3 regions of the Paenibacillus sp. FSL H3-0310 genome follow, and region 1 is predicted to be linked to each of the others. Evidence: riboswitches for the same ligand, from Rfam matches in the RefSeq annotation. Region 1 holds a riboswitch; each other region holds the start of a gene.

Region 1 (4,386 bases):
TGGCTTTCATGAAGGCCTTCACCAGATCAGGATGATCTGCAATTTGCTTCTCACTCGTCGTCAGCACAGGCGTGTAATAATCGAGCTGCGGCGCATAATCCTTTAAGTACAGCATATCCAATGGCTCGCCACGCAACTCAGCCTCAACACCAGTCCAAGCGTAGAAAATCCAGGCGAAATCAATGTCACGTTTGACGGCGGTAAAATAATCAGCTTCACCGATACTGATCAGCTTCACCTTTTTCACATCGCCACCTTCAGGATCCATGATAGCTTTCATGGCTGCTTCTTCGGCCGGTGAGCCCCAGCCTCCGTAGGTTTTACCTTCAAAATCCTTTGGTGATTTAATATTGCGATCTACTGGAGCAGCGAATCCCGACGTATTATGCTGAATAATAGCTGCTATCGAGACAAGGGGCACGCCTTGTAGACGGGCTAGCGTTAATCCTTCTTGGGCGCTGATGCCAAATGCGGCTTCGCCAGAAGTAACCATAGTATCAGAACCCGCTGCGCCTGGCTGAACGATCTCGACGTCCAGACCTTCTTCAGCGTAGTAACCAAGATCCTTAGCTACGTATAGACCGGTATGATTTGTGTTCGGTGTCCAGTCGAGTGCGACTTTAACTTTGGTGAGCTCTTTTGGAGCATCCGTCCCAGCCGAAGCAGTTGGATCAGTAGCATTTGCTTTGTTTCCGGCTGTATTCCCATTGTTGCTGCCGCATCCGGCAATGGCAAGAATGAGTACACAGGTGAGGCACAACGTAAGTGCTTTTTTAAGGTGCATGTCTTCTTCTCTCCTTTAAGGTTACAAGAATCCCGTCTTCACAACATGAACCGTAAGTTGTAGTATGTACGTTTTTCTACATCTTTTAGTGATCTTACAAAAAAAGCGCCCCGAGTGATCGGGACGCTGGCTTGGCGCAAGGTTAGTTAAGGTCACAGGGACCAGAACCAATTGGCGATTCCTACGCTGGCATTATCCAGATCAGGTATAAGGGTCAGTATCTTGTGGGATACAATCTCAGCCGGCCAATTCCAGCACCCCTGGTTCTATGAAGTTAACGGGTATTTCTATGTGCAATATAAGTAAGCATAAGTTTTGTACCCATACTTTATATCTTATATTTCTCGCATACGGTGTATTATAGACGGCTGTACTCGGAATGTCTAGTAGTGCACTCCTGAATTTTTCCAATCCAGTAGTTTCTTTTTTGCTAGTCTAGATCTTTATATTTCTTGCGGTGACGCCGTTTAAGCTCACTAACCAGCGCCCCTAGCGTGAGGACAACGCTGATCAGAATCCCGCTCATGATCACGAACAGGGCAAGAAATTCAAAGGGAGAATAACCAATCATTTTACTCCATTGAATCTTTCCATCCAGATCGTCAATGACCTGATTCATGCCGTAAATCCCGCTTACTACCGTAAATACAGTGAGAATCATCAGCAGATTATCCCGTCGCTTGGACTGAAACTTATCCTGATACTGAAACAGGTCATTTAAGGTTTCTTTCACTTCCTCGAACAAAGCATCGTTTCCGTATACTTTACGCAGCTGAAGAAATATCTCCCTGCCCTGCGACTGGGAAATCAACTCCAAGAAGTAGAACTTTGCCGAGAACTTATTGATGGAGTAGATTAGATTGTCTATTTCCTCATAATCATGATTAATCCGAAGTCGGGAGTGCATATTGGCGAGCTTTAGCAGAACGATTTTGTGGAAAATATTGAGTAAAAATCCGTAATAATATTGCCCGTACATCTGGTTGGCTAGACTAACAGCAATCTCTTGTTCAGCGCGGGTCATGCAGCAAAAGGTCTGCTCATTCATCATATAATACGTGTCTGGACCCCAGCGATTATAGGAGTGTTCATGACAATAGTTCGCAATATACGCTGGATCGCTGGCACTGGCATAGGGCTTTCCGTTCAGATTAATTCCATCAAGCTGTGAGGCACGATAGCGCAGATTTACACTAATCTCATCAGAGCTTTCTTCATTCTGAAAGCCATAAAAAGCTTGCACCTGCATTCTTTCATCTACGAAAAAAGGAAGGGTCTCGAAATAAGCCCCATTGATATCCGATTGATCCAGATATGGCTCCAGTCCATCCACCAAATTTCGGAAGACAAAATCCTCTACCATCTCATAGGTCTGTTCCCCGCAATGAATATAAGTGTAATCATCCTGTATGAAGGTATTCTCTAGCGCACGGAAACGATCCGCGAATTCTAGGGCAATACTAAAGGGAATTGAATCCCCCTCCAGCTGGACACGTATCGTCACGAATCCAAGCTGAAAAGGACATATGAATATATCCGTCGAGAGAATTTTGAAAAATATAGATTGCTGCGGAATCTCCAGAATGCAGTCGAGATTATTTACTCTGGAAAAACGGCGAAACGAGTCGGCATCCTTCCTGCGTGGAAAAAGGACATGTGCAGCAAACGGTAAATAGGTGCGCTCCATACGTTCATGGGAAACACAGTAGCCATCTCCGTAATAGGCAGCTTCAAGCTCTTTATTATCCAGAAAAAAACGTGTGAAGCCGTCGTCCTGTAATTGCTGGATAAGCTGCTTAGAATCGCCCTTTTTTATAGAAAAGGGAAATATAAACTGCATGAGCGCAGTATGTAACAAAGGCTCAGTTGAAGACTCATTCATTCATCGTCCATCCTTGTGCTCAGAATATGCTTATAGATCACATTACCCTAAAAGGATAACGTTGATACTGTTCTAAATACGGGAACTCTTTCCTTTCAACGCTTGCATGGACTGGAACCTCCATGCGGCAATGCTTAGCAGAAACAAGAAGGCGGCAAAAGCGGCCAGTAATCCGGCTGTTTGTGCCACTTCTAAATGGTCCATAGACCAGCCCATAAACAGAGGTAGCAAAGCACCGCCAACACCTCCGGAAGCAATCATAATGCTGGGTGTTGACTCTTCGGTGCCAGGCAGCATTTTGCTGGAGTAGACTAAAGCAATGGAGAAAATACCGGACATAAACAGCCCCAGCAGCAGAATTACAATGAAAGCAGCCATTCGATTGTCAGTGAACGGAAAGAGTGCCAGCAGTAACAAGGTTAGTAAACAGCTGCTGAGAATGTACACGCGATAAGATATTTTTTCGGCAATTACACCCGCAAACAATCTTCCTGTAGACATCGCCAGCCAAAAGAAAGTGACTGTCAGTGCTGCGGCAGACTCCGTCATCCCTAGCTTGGCAATAAAGATAGCCGGCATAAAGTTGACTAAACTCATCTCTGTGCCTACATAAAGAAAAAAGAAAACGATGAAGATCCCTAACAGAATCCATTGCTTACCTTTATACGGAAATTTTTTGTTAGAACGTGAGCTTGAGGATTGCGAATTGTCTGCTCCTTGGACAGAGGCGCGTTCATCCAGCATTCGTTGTAGATTACCGAAATGCCCTCTTGTCCAGAGGATAAGAGAAATTAAGGAGAAGGCAGCGACGATTAGAAAGGCCAATCTCCACGCTCCGGCAGCAATGAGCGGACTGGCGATAAGCGGCATCACGAGTGCGCCTATCCCGAATAGCACTTCAAGCCGGCTCATTGCAATAGCAGTTCCTTCGGTTACAGCACCAATAATAATGGTGCCGATAACCGCTTCGATCATCCCGAAACCAAAACCTGCGGCAACAGCGATAACATACATCCAGCCCCAAGGCGGTAGAAAGGCGTAGGCAATTTCTGCAACTAGTAGAAGACTGGTGGCAATGAGGATGCCTCCACGTTTTCCGAAGCGGCGATTAAGCAGGGGAGAGACCAACACACCTGCTAAAAAACCAGCGAATTGACTAAAGATTAATTCACCGCCAGCACTATAATTTTGATCATAATGTTGCAGTAGAACGGGCAGAATAGATCCCAGCACAACATGTGCCAGACCGATAACGAAGTAGGAAAGACAGCCGATCCAAATCAGTTTTTTCACGAAGTAAGCTCCTTATCTTGAAGTAGTTTATGAGGTAAGGTCGGATTCAATGTGAACCTGAAGGGTACATTATAATAAGCACCATTGTTATGATAAATCCAAACGGTGAGCTTGGATATATAAACTTTTGTTTACATGCTTGAAGGGAGAGATTTACGTAATGGATAACAAACAACTGGAGCAACTCATTATTAAAGCATTGGATGACAACAAGTTCGGTTCCTTTGGTACGATCGAAGAAGGAAATAAGCCGAAAGTACGTTATATGGCCATTTTCCATGAGGGTTTGAAGATTTATTTGGCTACAAATCGCAAAACTCATAAAGTGGAGGAGTTATCCGATAATCCGAATGCTTTTGTACTGCTTGGCTATGAGGCAGGCGGAAGCAAAGATGTGCTGGAGATTGAAGCAACTGCTACCGTCTCT
Region 2 (4,386 bases), on a different contig from region 1:
AATTATAACAACTACGGAATGGCGTTTCGAATGGATGCTCCCCCTGGAACCTACAACGTATATGTAAAAACGACTTCTGACGCAGAGGATGGGATCGTGTCAGTATCAGGAATGCAGACCAGCCGCTTGTTGAAAAGTGGACATTGGGACGCTGCAAAGCTTGTACCCGTCAAGCATACGGCTGTAGCCAAAGGGAAAGAGTGGACTTATACGTATGTAAACGGCCGTGACCATATAGATATTGAGATCGAACCGAACAAAGTGAACACAGCTGTGGGGATTGAGGAGATCATACTGGAACCGATTTTGACTCAGCATAGAGCGGCTGGAGCTCTTCCGAATTTATTTATACTTGGAGATTCCACGGTCAAGTCCTACACCTTCGACGAAGCACCAATGAGTGGTTGGGGCCAGATTATTGGCAGTATGTTTAATCAACATAAATTGAGTGTAACTAACTATTCCATGGGGGGACGCTCGTTTAAAAATGCCTATACAGAAGGACGACTGAACGACATTTTACTGAATGGCAGCATTGGGGATTATGTGTTTATTCAATTCGGACACAATGATGAGAGCGCAGATGAGTTCAGACGTTACGGCAGAGGTTCGACAGAAGCAATGTATGAAAATTACCTTAAAGAAGTCTATCTCCCTGCGATTCAAGCCCGGGGTATGATACCAGTACTGGTAACCCCAATGTCCAGAATTAAAGGGAATGCAAGTCCGGGATATATCTATGAAAATTCTTTTAAATCAAGAAAGTTTGTAGATATTCTTAAACGGGTCGCAGATGAATCTGGAGTTACACTTATTGACCTTAACTCGGAAAGTCTGAAATATTATAACGAGATCGGTGTAGAAGCAATAACAGCCCTCTTCATGTCTATTGAAGCCGGAGAAACGCCAGGCAAAACAAATGACGGAAGTTACGCTAACGGGCATCCTTCAAAGAAAGTCGATGGGACTCATTTTAAAGAAGCGCTCTCCAAACAATTTTCGCGGATGATTGTTACGGAGCTTGTAGAGAAAGGTGCTACTGGCGATTCTACTGCTGCCTCCATTACTCCTTACCTTAAAGGGAACGTTAAGCATGCGGCACTAACAGGGAACTGGGGTAAGATTTTTCCGGAAATAACGAATGATACGACGACCGGGGAAGCTGCATATTACCGTAATCAAATTGAGAAATTAATCCAGCTGGGAGTAATGGGCAAAGACCGTCAAGGGAATTTTAATCCGGATACGGAGATGACAGTTGCTGAATTCACACGCAGTATTTCTAAGTTAATGAAAGTGGAAAGATCAGATCTTGCCTATTATCCGAAAGGTAAGCTGTCACGTGAAACGATGGGTGCTATTCTCTATGACGTTTACCAAATAAAGTTTGCTAATAAACCTAAGTACATGACTGATTATAACGGCACAGCAGTAGTGCCAGGAGATCCTGGCTATGATTCGAATTTGGAGCCAGGAGCTAGAGGTGCGATGTACTATCCTCTTGTATCCTGGACGCAGCTTGTTGATACAGCGGACATTTCTCCTTATTTAATTTCAAAAGTAAAAAGTGCATATGAATTAGGACTCATTAGATCTGAAATGGGGATTGCCAGAGGCGAAATGGTCAATGGGACAGAACTAGAACCTAAAGCTATAGTGACCCGGGAGAAAGCGGCCAAAGCTCTGTACTTTATGTGGGTGCTGGAACATGAAGTGAATGCAGAAAATCATGTTTCTTCTCTAAAATAGTCAGGGTGAACAATTCAAGGCACAGCAGCGATGCTGTGTCTATTTGTATGCAGTGAATTCCTCTCCAGTTACAGCAGTATATCTCTCACGGTTGTTTATATCTACTTTCATTGTGGTAAGTAAGATTCGTAAAGCGATTTAAGAAAATGACAAACCCAGCGTATAAACGTGCATAGTTGTGCCATCCTAAGACGATCAGTTAACTATCAATTTGCTTAACGAGAGGAGATAGGGAAGATGTCAGGCAACAATAAACAAGCTACAAAAACCTTACCCCCACAGGAGCAGCATCATCAGCCAGGGATTGAGAGTGAAATGACGCCGCTGCCCAAATACGAGCCGGCAAATTATAAAGCAGCAGGTAAACTGCAAGACAAGGCGGCGTTAATTACCGGTGGAGACAGCGGAATTGGGCGTGCAGTTGCTGTGCTTTTTGCTAAAGAAGGCGCTGATGTGGTCATTTCATATCTTAATGAACACTCAGATGCAGAGGAAACTAAACGTCAGGTCGAGCAGGAAGGCCGCAAATGTATCCTAATTCCAGGTGATATCGGTGACGAGAAATTCTGTAAGGATCTTATTAAACAGACGGTGGAGGGCTTAGGAAAGCTTGATATTCTCATCAATAACGCGGCAGAGCAACATCCGCAAGCTAAGATCGAGGATATTACTTCCGAGCAGCTTGAGCGTACTTTCCGTACGAATATATTTGCGATGTTCTATTTAACAAAAGCAGCTATGCCTCATTTAAAAGCAGGATCTACCATTATAAATACAACTTCAATTACCGCTTATCGCGGAAGCCCGCAGCTGCTGGACTATTCATCAACTAAAGGAGCTATTCTTAGCTTCACACGATCCTTGTCCACGAATCTGGCAGAGAAGGGCATACGGGTAAACGGTGTTGCACCAGGTCCAATCTGGACACCGCTGATTCCCTCTACCTTTGATGCAAAACAGGTTAGCGAGTTTGGAGGTACACAGCCTATGAAACGGCCTGGACAACCAGAAGAGCTGGCACCAGCCTATGTATATCTGGCCTCTGACGATTCCAGTTATGTGACTGGACAGGTTATTCATGTAAATGGTGGCGAGGTAGTAAACGGTTAGATCAGTACAGCTAATGTGAATAAATGGGTGTATTTCAATAAAAAAATATGTTACTATAAACCACGTTAGCATTTTAAAATTGTATATTTATGTCACTAGGGGTGCCGATTGGCTGAGACGGAATGGATTTCCGGACCCTTTGAACCTGATCTGGTTAAGACCAGCGTAGGGAAGTGGAGAACGAATTTCTGTTGTCGGGCTATTTGTAGTGCCGTCTATATACAGATTCTGACTGCCTTCCTTACGGGGGGCAGTTTTTTTGTTTTTTACTGACCTACAGGGAAGTGAGAGAGGAGATCGTGATGTTGCAAGCTGAGATCCATCTAATATCAGACGGCAAGCTACAACTGAGACATTTTGTTGAACTAGCTGTCACGGTGCAGACATGGGTCGATTATATTCACCTGAGAGATAAGCAATGTCCTGCATGCGAACTGCTCGCTGCGGCACAGCAGCTGTTGGCTGCCGGTATGCCCGCTACCAAACTGATAATCAACGACCGGATAGATGTAGCATTGGCAGCTGGTGCCGCGGGGGTTCAGTTGGCTTGGCACAGTCTGAGTCCGGTTACAGCCCGGCGAATTGCACCTCAGCTTCGGCTGGGGAGATCGGTTCATTCTCCGGAAGAAGCGGCGAATGCCTCAGAGCAGGGAGCTGATTATTGCTTGTTTGGTCATGTATTTCCCTCGGATAGCAAGTTAGGGCTGCCCGCACGTGGGTTAGAGCTGCTTGCAGAAACGGTGAAGACCAGCTCTATTCCTGTAATTGCGATTGGCGGAATTAGCCCCGCTAATGCGGCGCAGATCATCAGGAAAGGTGCGGCAGGAGTTGCTGTGATGTCCGGTATTTGCGGAGCGGATGATCCTTATGAGGCCGCCAAAGCTATTCATAAGGCGGTTCATTCATAGCCTGGAGGTAACAGCATGGGCGAAGGGGGTGATTCAGAATGAAGCTGTTGATTAACGGGAAATCCGCAGAGTGTTCTGGTGGTATTCAAACTATAGCTGATTTGATCAGTCTTCCTGAGTGGTCGGGTCGTCTGATGATCATTGAGCTGAATGGAGAAATTGTCAGTAAGGAGAATTATGAAAGTACTGCTCTGAGCGAGGATGATCGTTTGGAACTGGTGCACTTTGTTGGTGGGGGTTGAGATGGAGCGGTATAGAATTTTGAGAAATTTATACGAACCAAAGGGAGGTAATTTCATGCATGACCCGTTACATATTGGCGGCATCGAATTAACCAGTAGATTATTTATCGGAACCGGAAAATATAGCCGGAATACGTTGATCCCCGAAGTGATCGCAAGCTCTGGTTCTCAGGTGATTACTGTAGCGCTTCGCCGAGTGGACCCGCAAGGTGGAGCAGAAAATATCATGAACCACATTCCCGGCCACATGACTCTTCTGCCTAATACCTCAGGAGCGCGTACAGCGGAAGAGGCAGTCCGTATTGCAAGATTAGCAAGAGCTGCGGGACTGGGGAACTGGGTCAAGATCGAAGTGATCAATGATCAGAAATACCTGC
Region 3 (4,386 bases), on a different contig from region 1:
TATCTGTAGTCAGTGGACCTAATGTATAAAAAGGGGCTTCGTTACAGGTTTCAATTTGCTTATCCATATTCTCTTTAATCAAGTGCATCGGCACATGTCCTGGACCCTCTACCATCACCTGTACATCATGACTCCAAGCTATAGCTGTTAATTCACCTAACGTCTCTAACTCGGCAAATTGTGCTTCATCATTCGCATCAGCAATCGAACCCGGACGTAATCCATCGCCTAGGGAAAAAGAAACATCGTACAGCTTCATGACTTCACATATCTCTTCAAAATGTGTATATAAAAAGTTCTCTTGATGATGCGCAAGACACCATGCCGCCATGATGGAGCCACCTCTTGAAACAATGCCTGTCATACGTTGTACCGTCAACGGGATATAACGAAGCAGAACCCCCGCATGAATGGTAAAATAATCAACCCCTTGCTCCGCTTGCTCAATGAGCGTATCACGGTACACTTCCCATGTTAAATCTTCCGCTTTCCCATTCACTTTTTCCAACGCTTGATAGATAGGCACCGTTCCAATAGGAACAGGAGAATTACGGATGATCCACTCGCGTGTCGTATGGATGTTTTTACCTGTGGAGAGATCCATTATATTATCTGCACCCCAGCGGGTGGCCCATCTCATCTTCTCTACCTCTTCTTCTATGGATGAGGATACTGCGGAATTTCCTATATTGGCATTGATCTTCACTAAAAAATTGCGTCCAATAATCATTGGTTCACTCTCTGGATGATTGATATTCGCTGGAATGATGGCGCGGCCGCGGGCTACTTCATCTCTTACAAATTCCGGTGTCACATTCTCACGAATCGCAACGTATTCCATTTCCGAAGTAATAATCCCTTTGCGTGCATAATGCATTTGAGAGACATTACGCCCCTTTTTCGCTCGCAAAGGTTTTCTATGGAGCGCTGGAAACACTTCCGCCACAGCTTTTCCCGTTGCATTCCCGTTATCTTCAGGCTTCACGGTTCTTCCTTCGTACGCTTCTGCATCCCCTCGTTCCTCAATCCAGCTTAGACGATTGGGCTCTAACCCCTGACGAATATCAGTATGAATATTAGCATCCGTGTAAGCCCCGCTTGTGTCATAGACATGAATTGGGGCATTCTCCTCTTCGCCGTCTATGCCCGCAGTTGGACTAAGTGAGATCTCCCGCATAGGCACCTGAATATCAGGCCGTGAACCCTTTACATACACTTTTTGACTTGCTGGAAAAGCTGATAGATTGATTGGATCGTTGTTCAATTCGCTTGTCATCTCAATCCCTCCTATAAGGTGATTTGATCAAGCGGAGACGGTCTACTCCCCACACATAGAAAAGGCCACATCTGTATAAGATGCGGCCTTAGAGTAGACAAATAGAAATAGAGCTCCATTTCCTCCGCTGGCATTATCCAGATCAGGTTTGACGGTCGATAGTTATAACTATCCTCTCAGCCTGGTTCCACCAAGCTCCCGTGACTATATAATTGCTACTTCAAAGTATAACCGAAAAGAGAGAATTATCCAAATCTACTCAAATGTGAGATCAATGTATACGTTAGTTTAACACCAATACCCCAAATCCTTCCAGAATCACCTCGCCCGACAATGTTGTGCCGCTCAGTAAATCTGTTTTGGTCTCACGAAGATGGATCGTGACAGGAGTCTCACTATAATTAAGCAAAAAAGCATAACTGGAAGAAGCTCCGGTACGGACTTGCAGCTCTACCTCTTCTGGGAGCTCCAGCCAATCTGCTGGCGATTGTAGATCAATTAAATTTATGATCTCAGCCGCTGCCTGTTCATTAAATACGGCTCCGTAATACCAAACCTCACCCTTGCCGCGACGATTTTTAGTTACCGCCGGTTTTCCCGCATAATAATCAGAGGCGTAAACCGCCATCACTTCAACCGAAGCTTCCTCTATTTTGAGAATATCATTAAAGTCATCTGCTCCTGTAACGACTTCGGTCACGCCCGACCAGCTAATTGTTGTTGGCTGACGACTGCCCTTAACCATTGTGAATTCTTCAACTGTGATCCCGCATAGATCCTTAGCAGCACCTGGGAAAGGACGCATATAACATTGACCGCGCTCATCCTTATAGCCGGTTCTACAGCCGAAGATCAGTTTGCCGCCTTGCTGAACATATTCATCCAGCAGTGCTGCTGTCTCATCTGTCATAATCGCTGGGTGAGGATAGATAAGCACGTCGTACCTTGCAAGCTCCTCCAGCGTTGTTTTTTTGCGTAAATAGAGTACGTCATTCGGGATATGCTTCCGCTGAAGCGCCTTGTACCACTCCTTATTGCTCTTCCACATAAACGGGCCATGCCAAACATCGTATTCTCCATCCCACTCATTGTCATAATCACGTACAATAGCAATGTTAGCCTGATTACGAGTACCGACAAACGCATGACCTGCTGCTGCCAGCTCCTGACCGATCTGCCCCGCTTCCCGCACTCTCCGGTTAGGCTGATTATGATAGTCATTGATTCCATGCCAATAAATTTCATTGCCCATCGTAGCTGTCCGCCAGCGGAAATATAACACCATATCTGCTCCATGAGCGATCGACTGATAAGTCCATAACCGCATCTGACCCGGCTTTGGAGAAGGCATATCCATCCGGTTCACCCAGCCACCCGGGCCCGACTGCTGCTCCATAATACAGAAATTCGGGGATATCGAACGAACAACAGATAACGACAGTCCCCAGCCTCTATCATTCAGCGGATTCCGCTCATTCGGGTCATAAAAAATAGTAGAGAACTGAGGATAGGAATCATAGCTGAAGAAATCCAACAGTTCATCCGTCATTTCATGGCTATCGAGATGCCCGAACAGACCGTTCGTGGTTACCCACTGCTTAGGGGCAAGTTTACGGATGATATCCGCTTGGTTTTTGGCAAAAGAAATTGTATTGTCCGAAATAAACCGTTTTTCATCCAATGCCTGATGAGGATTGGGTTGCTTCGGTACTGGAGTCGGACGTGGAAGATAGACCTGAGACCAGTCACTATAGCTTTGATTCCAAAAAACAGCTCCCCAAGCCTCGTTCAAATGCTCAAGTGTAACATATTTCTGCTGTAGCCATTCCCGGAAAGCCTTATGGTCACTCTCCGAATAAAATTCACTGATCTCACAGTTGAGCTCATTATCAATTTGCCAGCCAACTACACCCGGATGATTGCCGTAATGTTCAGCCATTTGTTCTGCAATACGTGCACACAGTTCCCGGTATTTAGGACTGCTGTAATTATAATGACGGCGCATGCCATGCTGAAGTGTAACACCTTCGTAGGTTACATTTAAAACTTCGGGATACTTATCAGTCAACCAAGCTGGAGGCGTCGCCGTCGGAGTACCAAGTACAACCTGAAGACCATATTTATGTGCTAGATCAATCGCCCGATCAAAGAGCCCGAACTGAAACTGCCCTTCTGCCGGTTCAAAAATAGACCAAGCAAACTCCCCCATCCGAATGATCGTAAAGCCGAGTTCACGCATCCGGCGATAATCGTCCTCCCACATGTTTTCTGGCCAGTGCTCCGGATAATAACAGACGCCAAGCTCGAATTTTTCAGTTGCGACAGGTTTCTTCATCATTACCTCCAAAGTATTAAAAATATGCTTTCAATATTATATAATTCTATTGTAGTATCAATGATAAGAGGTCTTATATAACAAAATATTGCTATCATATAACAATCTTGCGTTCATTGCCTTAATCCAACTTGCGCTCTGTTGCGCTACAGAAATGGGTGCTGCCAAACATGAAGAAACAATGGTATTTGCCGACACCGGCTTTTTCAAAATATGTCTGTTATCCTGAATTTTTGGGACATTACACTCACTTTCCACAACATACAGAGAGAAGAAGCGAAGGGTTTCTGGGGAGTTATAACCTGCATTTGATCTTTGGTGGGGAGGGTTATGTATTCCATGAGGGCGAACGTATTCCGATGAGTAGAGGACGAGGTTTTCTGTACCCCAAAGGGGCTTATCAGCAATACGGCTCTGACCCAGGCGAGCCTTGGGATGTCCGCTGGGTTCATTTTAACACTGAAATTGTCCTTCCCTTATTAGAAGAAGTGGACCAGTCTCGTGCATACCTGTTCACTTTTGATTTGGATGCTAAGCTGGACGAACTATTCGAGGAAATGTATATACTAAGCGCTTCCTACGTGACCCGTAGCGAGCCAAGACTATCTGCTCTGCTGTATGAGCTTCTAGTAAAATTGCTGCAGAACTCCGAGCCGCTTCACGGCTCAGTACCGCACGAGGTTAGGCAGTCCATCCGCAGTGCTGCAGATATCATCCATGTCGAATGTGCCAGCCCTTGGTCTCTGGAATCGATGGCAAGATTGACCGGGTACAG

The links. Region 1 has a riboswitch for thiamine pyrophosphate ahead of MHH63_RS22045 (ABC transporter substrate-binding protein). Riboswitches for the same ligand answer to the same signal wherever they lie in the genome.
Region 2: linked by a shared signal. The riboswitch ahead of MHH63_RS18545 (thiamine phosphate synthase) and the one ahead of MHH63_RS22045 (ABC transporter substrate-binding protein) in region 1 are both predicted to bind thiamine pyrophosphate.
Region 3: linked by a shared signal. The riboswitch ahead of thiC (phosphomethylpyrimidine synthase ThiC) and the one ahead of MHH63_RS22045 (ABC transporter substrate-binding protein) in region 1 are both predicted to bind thiamine pyrophosphate.

Annotation. Positions count from the first base shown of each region.
Region 1 is NZ_JBBODC010000002.1:583,835-588,220, reverse strand. It holds gene MHH63_RS22045 (ABC transporter substrate-binding protein) at 1-784, opposite strand, end outside; TPP riboswitch at 946-1,056, opposite strand; gene MHH63_RS22040 (hypothetical protein) at 1,215-2,666, opposite strand; gene MHH63_RS22035 (MFS transporter) at 2,739-3,959, opposite strand; gene MHH63_RS22030 (pyridoxamine 5'-phosphate oxidase family protein) at 4,120-4,386, shown strand, end outside.
Region 2 is NZ_JBBODC010000001.1:4,096,097-4,100,482, reverse strand. It holds gene MHH63_RS18555 (GDSL-type esterase/lipase family protein) at 1-1,749, shown strand, start outside; gene MHH63_RS18550 (SDR family oxidoreductase) at 1,987-2,859, shown strand; TPP riboswitch at 2,947-3,048, shown strand; gene MHH63_RS18545 (thiamine phosphate synthase) at 3,144-3,767, shown strand; gene thiS (sulfur carrier protein ThiS) at 3,806-4,009, shown strand; gene MHH63_RS18535 (thiazole synthase) at 4,065-4,386, shown strand, end outside.
Region 3 is NZ_JBBODC010000001.1:118,130-122,515, reverse strand. It holds gene thiC (phosphomethylpyrimidine synthase ThiC) at 1-1,276, opposite strand, end outside; TPP riboswitch at 1,379-1,488, opposite strand; gene MHH63_RS00745 (beta-galactosidase) at 1,560-3,611, opposite strand; gene MHH63_RS00740 (helix-turn-helix transcriptional regulator) at 3,782-4,386, shown strand, end outside.